Regions from separate parts of the Streptomyces sp. NPDC002580 genome, predicted to be linked through region 2. Evidence: riboswitches for the same ligand, from Rfam matches in the RefSeq annotation. Region 2 holds a riboswitch; the other holds the start of a gene.
The links. Region 2 has a riboswitch for S-adenosylmethionine ahead of ACFYW7_RS04425 (aminotransferase class V-fold PLP-dependent enzyme). Riboswitches for the same ligand answer to the same signal wherever they lie in the genome.
Positions count from the first base shown of each region.

Region 1: it holds a riboswitch for S-adenosylmethionine, as region 2 does, so the genes downstream of both, thrC (threonine synthase) here and ACFYW7_RS04425 (aminotransferase class V-fold PLP-dependent enzyme) in region 2, are expected to answer to the same signal.

Region 1 is NZ_JBIAQZ010000005.1:425,721-430,858, forward strand. It holds gene groL (chaperonin GroEL) at 1-298, opposite strand, end outside; gene ACFYW7_RS18580 (cold-shock protein) at 723-926, opposite strand; gene ACFYW7_RS18585 (MoaD/ThiS family protein) at 1,379-1,654, opposite strand; gene thrC (threonine synthase) at 1,651-2,949, opposite strand; SAM riboswitch class I at 2,965-3,132, opposite strand; gene ACFYW7_RS18595 (glucosyl-3-phosphoglycerate synthase) at 3,338-4,282, shown strand; gene ACFYW7_RS18600 (trehalose-6-phosphate synthase) at 4,371-5,138, shown strand, end outside.
Region 2 is NZ_JBIAQZ010000001.1:1,032,210-1,037,347, forward strand. It holds gene ACFYW7_RS04415 (cytochrome bc complex cytochrome b subunit) at 1-716, shown strand, start outside; gene trpD (anthranilate phosphoribosyltransferase) at 860-1,924, shown strand; SAM riboswitch class IV at 2,009-2,125, shown strand; gene ACFYW7_RS04425 (aminotransferase class V-fold PLP-dependent enzyme) at 2,315-3,691, shown strand; gene ACFYW7_RS04430 (Lrp/AsnC family transcriptional regulator) at 3,731-4,012, opposite strand; partial or broken gene ACFYW7_RS04435 (rhomboid family intramembrane serine protease) at 4,009-4,810, opposite strand; gene ACFYW7_RS04440 (hypothetical protein) at 4,966-5,138, shown strand, end outside.

The DNA of each region.
Region 1 (5,138 bases), on a different contig from region 2:
GCACGAGCGCCTGGGCCAGCACGGTCGCCGTGGTCGTACCGTCACCGGCGACGTCGTCCGTCTTCTTGGCGACTTCCTTGACCAGCTCGGCGCCGATCTTCTCGTACGGGTCCTCGAGCTCGATCTCCTTGGCGATGGAAACACCATCGTTGGTGATCGTGGGCGCGCCCCACTTCTTCTCGAGGACGACGTTACGGCCCTTGGGGCCGAGGGTGACCTTGACGGCGTCGGCGAGCTGGTTCATCCCGCGCTCGAGACCGCGCCGTGCCTCCTCGTCGAACGCGATGATCTTGGCCATGTGAAGTGGTCCTCCCGGACGGGGTGGATTTCTCCGGATCGTGCCCGCGCCCGCGACGGACGGCCTGCAAGCCTTGTGGTTCCTTGCCCCACAGGCCCGCGGGCCTCACTGGCCCGATCCAAGTTCTGTCACTCTCACTGGGAGAGTGCTAACGCCAATGATTAGCACTCGACCCCTGCGAGTGCAAGCGCCTCTCACCAAAAACAGGCCTCCGGCCGGGCCTCGCAAGGGGCCGGGCGGGGGCGCTCGCGGGTGTTCGCGGGCGCACCGATGGGCGCGCGCGAGGCGGTCGGGAGACGGCCCGAGGGGCGCGGAGCCCCCGGATGGGCCGCCGGAGTCGGCCGGGGACGCACGAGGGGCCCGCATCCCTGGTGGGATGCGGGCCCCTCGGCGTGAGTGCGTCGGTGGCCGTTCGCGCCCGGATCTAGACGGCGAGTTTGACCATGTCCGCCTGCGGACCCTTCTGGCCCTGCGAGATTTCGAACTCCACTCGCTGACCCTCTTCAAGGGTGCGGTAGCCGTCCATCTGAATCGCGCTGTAGTGCACGAAGACGTCCGCACCACCGTCGACCGCGATGAAGCCGTACCCCTTCTCCGCGTTGAACCACTTGACGGTGCCCTGAGCCATGCCTAACTCCCCTATTACTGGCCCTTGCACAGATCCACACTTCGCGGATCCGGGTCAGACCTCACCCCCCCAAACGGTTGGGGGTGTGCGCCGGAACGCGTCGACCGCGGCTGAATGTATCTGCCCAACTGCCCTCTGCAACAGGTCAATCGGACGAGAATTCTGGGCATGGCCGATCAATGACATGCGGAGAATACGTAAGGATCCGGGGCAAGTCGGGCCCCGCAAATGCCATGAACTGCCCAAAAAGACGGGCCAGTTTGGCTACTTCTTGTCGGCTGCGGAACGACTACTCATATGCGTCCGGCATGAAACCAACATCCAAAGCGAAGTGGCTTCCCCAACTGTAGCGCGCTCAATCATGCAGAATTGCCCCCTCCGTTTCTCTCACGGAGGGGGCAATTCGATGAACTCAGCGTGTTCGGCATTACCGAGGGTAACGAACGGAGCGGTCAGCCTCCGGCGACGGCCGGAATGATCGAGACGCCCACACCGTCCGGCGTCGCCGTCTGAAGGCCCTGCTCGAACCGGACGTCGTCGTCGTTGACGTACACGTTGACGAAGCGGCGCAGCTTGCCCTGGTCGTCCAGGACGCGCGCGGCGATGCCCGTGTGGTTGCTCTCCAGGTCGGCGATGACCTCGGCGAGGGTCGTTCCCTCGGCGCTCACCTCGGCGGCGCCCCCGGTGTAGGTGCGCAGGATGGTGGGGATGCGGACGTTGACGCTCATGATGCGAGGCCAGCCTCTCGGAAGGAGTCGAGGTTCGGGCGGATGGTCGCGGTCAGCCCGGTGTCCGAGGCCACCGCGTCCAGGGTCTTGAGGCCGTCACCGGTGTTCAGCACGACCGTGGTGAGGGTCGGGTCGAGGAGGCCGTTCTCGATCAACTTGCGGGTGACGCCCACGGTCACCCCGCCGGCCGTCTCCGCGAAGATGCCCTCGGTGCGCGCGAGCAGCTTGATCGCGTCGACGATCTGCTCGTCGTTCACGTCCTCCACCGCTCCGCCGGTGCGCCGCGCGATGTCGAGCACGTACGGCCCGTCCGCGGGGTTGCCGATGGCGAGCGACTTGGCGATGGTGTCCGGCTTCTGCGGCCGTACGACGTCGTGACCGGCCTTGTAGGCGACGGAGACCGGGGAGCAGCCCTCGGCCTGGGCGCCGAAGATCTTGTACGGCCGGTCCTCGACGAGCCCGAGCTCGATCAGCTCCTGGAGCCCCTTGTCGATCTTCGTGAGCTGGGAGCCGGAGGCGATCGGCACGACGAGCTGGTCGGGGAGCTTCCAGCCGAGCTGCTCGCAGATCTCGTACGCCAGCGTCTTGGAGCCCTCGGCGTAGTACGGCCGCAGGTTGACGTTGACGAAGCCCCAGCCCTCGCCGGCCGGGTCGCCGATCAGCTCGGAGCAGAAGCGGTTCACGGCGTCGTAGTTGCCCTCGATGCCGACGAGCTCGCCGCCGTAGACCGCGGCCATGACGACCTTGCCCTGCTCCAGGTCGTGCGGGATGAACACGCAGGAGCGGAAACCGGCGCGGGCCGCCGCGGCGCCCACGGCGCCGGCGAGGTTGCCGGTGGAGGAGCAGGAGAGGGTGGTGAAGCCGAAGACGCGGGCCGCTTCGATGGCCTGGGCGACCACGCGGTCCTTGAAGGAGTGCGTCGGGTTGCCGGAGTCGTCCTTGACGAAGAGCCTGCCGGCGTCGACGCCGAGCTCGCGGGCCAGGTTGTCGGCCTGGACGAGCTTGGTCCAACCGGGGTTGATGTTCGGCTTGTCGGCCACGTCCGCGGGGACGGGCAGGAGGGGCGCGTAGCGCCAGATGTTCGTGGGTCCCGCTTCGATGCGCTTGCGGAGTTCCTCGGTCTCGTAGGCCGAGAAGTCGTAGGCGATCTCCAGCGGGCCGAAACACTCCTCGCAGGCGAAGACCGGGCCTAGCGGGACACGGTGCCCGCACTCGCGGCAGGAAAGCGCCGCGGCCGGGCCGAGGTCCACCGCGTCGGCGGAGTTCGTGGTACTTGCAACTGTCTGCGCAGCCATGGAGGCGAGGCCCTTTCCTCATCTTCCCCACGGCGCACTTCGCCGTGAGACGGACTTGGCACCTTCCCGAGCCGGGAGCCTCGCTACCTGACCGACGTCGATCCGACGTCGAGCGGTACGAGACCGGCTGGAGGGTTGCCGGGGCTTCATCGGGCCGTATCCCTCTGCCCCTCTGGATGAGCGGTATTTGATTGTTGAACTGTTGAACCTGGCACGGACCGACGATCCAGGACATGCGATGGTCATCCGCGTTGTTCAAGACTGTAACCGAAGGCCAGGACAGTTGAGATAGTCGTCCGAACCGCGAGACGACGCCCATCGATCCGCCGCTGGCCGCAGCGGGCACGCCGATGAGAGCGTGTGATCAGACAGTGAGGAGCCGCAGACGGTGCTGAATGAAGTCGAAAACTGGCTGAGCACACGCTCCTGGTCCCTGACCGACCGCCCGCTCCACAAGCTCATGGCGGCGAAACGCGTCAGCGGGTCGACGGTCAGCGTCGTGCTGCCCGCGCTCGACGAGGAGGAGACGGTCGGCGAGATCGTCGCGATCATCCGCCACGACCTGATGCAGCAGGTACCCCTCGTCGACGAGATCGTCGTCGTCGACTCGGGCTCGACCGACCGCACCTCCGCGGTCGCCGCCGCCGCCGGCGCGCGGGTCGTGCACCGCGACGACATCCTCCCGCGGATCCCCGCGGTGCCCGGCAAGGGCGAGGTGCTGTGGCGGTCGCTGCTCGTGACGAGCGGGGACATCGTGTGCTTCGTCGACGCGGACCTCAGGGAGTTCTCGTCCGACTTCGTCACCGGGATCGTGGGCCCGCTGCTCACCGATCCCGGCGTCGACCTGGTCAAGGCCATGTACGACCGCCCGCTGGGCGGCGCCACGGGACAGGGCGGCCGGGTCACCGAGCTGATGGCCCGCCCGCTGCTGAACATGCACTGGCCGCAGCTCGCGGGCTTCGTCCAGCCGCTCGGCGGCGAGTACGCCGCCCGCCGCTCCCTGCTCGAACGGCTCCCGTTCCCCGTCGGCTACGGCGTCGAACTGGGCATGCTCGTGGACGCCCTGCACCTGGTGGGCCTCGACGCCCTCGCCCAGGTCGACGTCGGCGTGCGCAAGCACCGCCACCAGGACGGCCAGGCGCTGGGCCGGATGGCCGCCGCGATCTACCGCACCGCCCAGCTCCGGCTCGCCCGCGGCCATCTGATCCGCCCCGCCCTCACCCAGTTCGAGCGCGGCCGGGACGGTTTCCGGCCGCGCACGTACTCGGTGGACACCGAGGAGAGGCCCCCGATGACCGAAATCTCCGAGTACCGGCGGCACAAAGCCGCGTAGACCGGCCCGATCGGCCCGCGACCACCTCCGATCGCATACGGCCGACGGGAACGTTTGAGCGTTTCGACACGGGGCTAGGTTTCGAGGCATGGCTTCAACGCACGGTGCCCACCGGATTCTGGTCGCCTCCAACCGCGGCCCGGTCACCTACGAGGAACGGGAGGACGGCTCGCTGCACGCCCGGCGCGGCGGCGGCGGCCTCGTCTCGGGCCTCTCGGCGATCGGGCCGGACGCGGGCGCCCTATGGGTGTGCTCGGCCCTCGGCGAGGGCGACAGGGAGGCCGTGCGCCGCGGAGTCGGTGAGGACGGCGTACGCATGCTGGCCATCGACCCCGAGGTGCACGCCGACGCCTACAACGGCATCGCCAACTCCGTCCTGTGGTTCGTCCACCACCTGCTGTACCAGACCCCGCTGGAGCCGGTCTTCGACGCGGAGTTCCGGCGCAAGTGGGACGCGTACCGCGCCTACAACCGCGCCTTCGCCGAGGCACTGGCCGAGGAGGCCGCCGAGGGCGCCTCCGTGCTGGTCCAGGACTACCACCTGTGCCTGGTGCCGGGGATGCTCCGCGAACTGCGCCCCGACCTGCGCATCGGTCACTTCTCCCACACCCCGTGGGCGCCCGAGGACTACTTCCGGATGCTCCCCGACGACATCCGCGCGGAGCTGATCGGGGGCATGCTCGGCGCGGACCGGGTGGCGTTCCTGACCTGGCGGTGGGCGACCGCGTTCATGCGCTGCGCCGAAGGGACCGACCCCGAGCGCTACCGCGCGAACGGGCCCGCGGACACTCCCCGGACGATCGAGCACCTGGACGGCACCCTGCCGCCCGTGCGCGAGACCCGCGTCGGGGTGCAC
Region 2 (5,138 bases):
AGCCCGACTGGTACATGGGCTTCTCCGAGGGCCTGATCCGTGTCATGCCGGGCTGGGAGATCAACCTCTGGGGCCACACGCTCGTCCTGGGCGTGTTCATCCCGCTGGTGATCTTCCCGTTGGTCCTGGTCGCGATCGCGGTCTACCCGTTCATCGAGTCCTGGGTCACCGGCGACAAGCGCGAGCACCACATCCTGGACCGCCCGCGCAACGTCCCGACCCGGACCGCGTTCGGTGTCGCCTGGATCAGCTGGTACTTCGTCCTGCTCATCGGCGGCGGCAACGACATCTGGGCCACGCACTTCCACCTGGCGATCAACTCGATCACCTGGTTCGTGCGGATCGCCTTCTTCGTCGTGCCGGTGCTCACCTTCATGGCCACCAAGCGGATCTGCCTCGGCCTCCAGCGCCGGGACCGGGACAAGGTGCTGCACGGCCGCGAGTCGGGCATCATCAAGCGCCTGCCGCACGGTGAGTTCATCGAGGTGCACGAGCCGCTCAGCCAGGACGCGCTGCACACGCTCACCGCGCACGAGCAGTACAAGCCGGCCGAGATCGGCCCGACGGTCGACGAGAACGGTGTCGAGCGCAAGGTCTCGGGCGCGCAGAAGCTGCGCGCCAAGATGAGCGAGGGCTTCTACGGCGAAGAGGGCCAGATCCCCAAGCCCACCGTCGAGGAGTACAAGGAGATCGCGAGCGGCCACGGCCACCACTGATCCCCGGCAGTTCGCCACGGCAGGAGCCCCGTCCAGGCAATGGACGGGGCTCTTTGCCGTCTCCCCGGGCTGGATAGGGTGGACCCGACCCCGCACCGAGTGCGGGTGACTCCCTTCGCGTCACCGACGAACCAGGAGCGACCATGAGCGCTGTGAACCCCGCTGGAGGCGACACCGCGGCGGGCCGTTCCTGGCCCCAGGTACTGAACGGCCTGCTCGAGGGCCGCGACCAGAGCGCGGACGACACGGCCTGGGCGATGGACCGCATCATGCGCGGCGAGGCGACGGACGCGCAGATCGCCGGCTTCGTGGTGGCCCTGCGGGCCAAGGGCGAGACCGTCCAGGAGATCTCCGGACTCGTCCGGGCGATGTACGAGCACGCCAACGTCATCGAGGTGCCCGGGCACACCGTCGACATCGTCGGTACCGGCGGCGACGGAGCGAAGACCGTCAACATCTCCACGATGTCCTCGATCGTCGTGGCCGGCACCGGCGCCAAGGTCGTCAAGCACGGCAACCGGGCCGCGTCCTCCGCGTCCGGTTCCTCGGACGTCCTGGAGAAGCTCGGCGTCAATCTCCAGCTGACGGTGAAGCGGGTGGCCGAGGTCGCCGAGGAGGCCGGGATCACCTTCTGCTTCGCGGTGAAGTTCCACCCGGCACTGCGTCATGTGGCGGCGGCGCGCGGGCAGTTGGGCATCCGGACGACCTTCAACGTGCTCGGTCCGCTGACCAACCCGGCGCGGGTCAAGGCCCAGGCGGTCGGCGTCGCCGACCCGCGGATGGCGCCGATCGTCGCGGGCGTGTTCGCCGAACGGGGCAACTCCTCGCTGGTCTTCCGCGGCGACGACGGTCTCGACGAGCTGACCACCACCGCGGGCTCCCACGTCTGGGTGGTCCGCGACGGCTCGGTCACCGAGGAGCGCTTCGACCCGCGCGACGTCGGGCTCGACCTCGTCCCGGTGGAGGCCCTGCGCGGCGCCGACGCCTCGTACAACGCGGAGGTCGCCCGGCGTCTGCTGGACGGCGAGCGGGGGCCCGTGCGGGACGCGGTCCTGCTGAACTCGGCGGCGGCCCTGGTGGCCCTGTCGCCGACCGGCGCGCCGCTCGCGGACCAGCTCCGCGCCGGCATGGAGAAGGCGGCCGAGGCGATCGACTCCGGGGCCGCGAAGCGCACCCTGGACCGCTGGGTGGCGGCCAGCAACGCCTGACCGCCAGCGCTCCGGCGCGAGGCGCAGTCCAGGATCCGGACTGCGTCTTGCGCGTCGGGGATCTTCTGGCAGGATGATTGACCAGGTCATGAGTGACAGCCATCAGGCCCCGGCCGGCTGTCCGGCAACCCTCCGTCCGTGGCGGGGTGCCCCGGGTGAAGACCAGGTCGTAGGCAGCGAGGTCTACGGCAAGCGCGGACCCCTCCCACCCTTTCGGGTGGATGCAACCAGGGGTCCTGGTCGTTCGAGGGAGCCTTCTGTGAGCAAGCGAATGCGCTAGGGCGCCGAGCCCCACCTCCGCACACCCCTTTCACCCTTTCCCGCGCCGAGCGCTGCCTCCGGGCCGCCGGCTCGCGCGGTGATCCCGCCTGCCTCTCACAGGAGCTCGCCATGTCTGTCCCCACCGCTGCCGCCGCCCCGACCATTTGTGCGCCTCTGGCCGTTCTGGGGCGGGATGTCACCGTCCCGCTCGTCACCGGGGGCGAGGTCACCTACGCCGCCCTCGACTACGCCGCCAGCGCGCCCGCCCTCCAGCGCGTGTGGGACGACGTGGCCGCGTACGCGCCCTACTACGGCAGCGTCCACCGGGGCGCCGGCTACCTCTCGCAGCTGTCCACCGACCTCTTCGAGAACGCCCGCAGGACGGTGGAGGAGTTCCTCGACTGCCGCGCCGACGACCAGCTGGTCTTCACCCGCTCCACCACCGACTCGCTCAACCTGCTCGCCGCCGCGCTCCCGGCCGGCTGCGAGGTCTTCGTCTTCGAGACCGAGCACCACGCCTCCCTGCTGCCCTGGCGCGACGCCCACGTGACCTACCTGGACGCCCCGCGCACCCCGGCCGAGGCCGTCACCACCCTGGAGCGCGCCCTCGCCGCCCGCCCCGTGTCCGTCGAAGGGGGCCACGGACCGGCCCTGGTCTGCGTCACCGGCGCCTCGAACGTCACCGGGGAGCTGTGGCCGGTGCGTGAGCTGACCGCCGCCGCGCACGCCCACGGCGCCCGCATCGTCCTCGACGCCGCGCAGCTCGCCCCGCACCACCCGGTGTCGGTGAAGGACCTCGACGTCGACTGGGTCGCCTTCTCCGGACACAAGCTGTACGCGCCGTTCGGCTCCGGTGTCCTCGCGGGCCGCTCCGACTGGCTGCGCGCGGCCGACCCGTACCTCGCGGGCGGCGGGGCCAGCCGCAAGGTCTCCCGGCGCGCGGACGGCGGCCTGGACGTGGAGTGGCACGACAGCGCCGCCCGGCACGAGGCGGGCTCCCCGAACGTCATCGGCGCCTACTCGATCGCGTCGGCCTGCAAGGCGCTCACCGAGGAGGGTTTCGACAACCTCGTCGCCCGTGAACAGCATCTGATCGCCGTCGTCCGCGCGGGCCTCGCCGAGGTTCCCGAGGTCCGGGTCCTCTCCCTCTTCGGCGACGACGCCCCGCGGGTCGGCGTCATCTCCTTCGTCGTCGAGGGCTGGAACAGTTCGCACTTCGCGGCCGCGCTCTCCGCCGAGTACGGCATCGGGGTCCGCGACGGCCTCTTCTGCGCCCACCCGCTGGTCCGCACCCTGCTCGGCAGCGAACCTCGGACCCAGGGGGAGTGCGGCGCCCCCGAGGCGGCGCCCGGCGAGAAGTCCCTCAACGCCATCCGCGTCAGCTTCGGCGCGGGCACCCCCGACGAGCACGTCGAGCGTTTCGTCCGCGCGGTGCGCGAGCTGGTCAGGGACGGAGCGCGGTGGCGGTACCGCACCGAGGGCGGCCGCTGCGTCCCGGCGGTCTGACGCCCGCGCCGGCGGCGCCCGGGGGCGGTGCCGCGTCGGTCAGGAGTCGAGACCGATCGCGAACGCCGCCTCCAGGTCGTGCTGGGAGTACGTGCGGAACGCCACGTGCGTGTCCGTCGCCTCGACGCCCGGGATCTTGCTGATCTTGCCGGGGATGACGTCGGCCAGGTCATCATGGGCCGCGACCCGGACCATGGCGATCAGGTCGTAGGTGCCGGTGACGGAGAAGACCTCGCTGACGCTCTCCAGTGACGCGATCGACTCGGCGATCTCGGGGATCCGGTCCACGCTGGTCTTGATGAGGACGATCGCGGTGATCACGGCTGGTTCTCTCCCTCGGGGGCCTCTGCTGGGGATCTCACCCTACTCGCGGTCCACCCGGCCCGGCTGTTCCGCCTGGGGCCCCGGCAGCACCCCAGGGGAGGGCGTGGCGCGGGTACGGCGGCGGAAGCGGGCCCACGCGTAGCCGAAACCCAGCGAGAAGCCCACGAGGTGGGCCAGATAGGCGACTCCGGGGCCCGAGTCGCTGCGTCCGGCCGCCAGCCACTGCAACGCGAACCAGAACGGCAGCACCACCCAGGCCGGGAAGCGCAGCGGCAGGAAGAACAGGAAGGGGAAGAGACTGGTGACCCGGGCCTTGGGGAACAGGTACAGGAACGCGCCGAGCACCGCGGAGATGGCCCCGGAGGCCCCGACCAGGGACTGCTGCGACTCGGCGTTGGCGGCGGCGTAGCCGAGCAGGGCCAGGTATCCACAGCCCAGATAGAACAGGGCGAACTCCACACGGCCCATGCGCTCCTCGGTCATCGCCCCGAAGACGTAGAAGAAGAGCATGTTGCCGAGGAGGTGGAGCCAGCTGCCGTGGATGAACAGCGCCGTGGCGGGAGTGAGCGCCTCGGACGGTGCCCCGCCGAACAGGTCGGCCGGCACCACGCCCCAGCGGCGGAAGTACGCCCGCTGGGCGACCAGCAGTTCGTCCCCGGTGCCGTACGACGGATTCAGACCCGAGGCGGGACCGATCACGAAGATCAGACAGCACAGGGCGATCAGCCCGTACGTCACCGGCGCCGACGGACTCCGCAGCGCCCTGCCGACCGCCGTACTCCAATTGCCGATCATGGTACAGAGCATGACGCAACCGGACGGGTACGCCCATACCGCCTCGCCGCCGTGGACGGCCGAGCGTCGAGTACCCGCCAGGCCGTAGGGTTACGAGCCACATGCACCGGGAGACCGGCGTTGGACGGACACGAGAAGGAAAGAGCGACTGCCCTATGACGGTTCCCCTGCCCGACACCAAGACCCGCTGGCGCTGCGCCCTCTGCGGCAACCTCACGCGTTTCGACGTGACCCGGTCCTCGAAGGTCGTTGAGTACGTGCACCTCGACCTGGCCGGTGAGCCCAAGGTGGAGGAGCGCGAGGTGGTCAGTGAGACCATCGAGTCGGT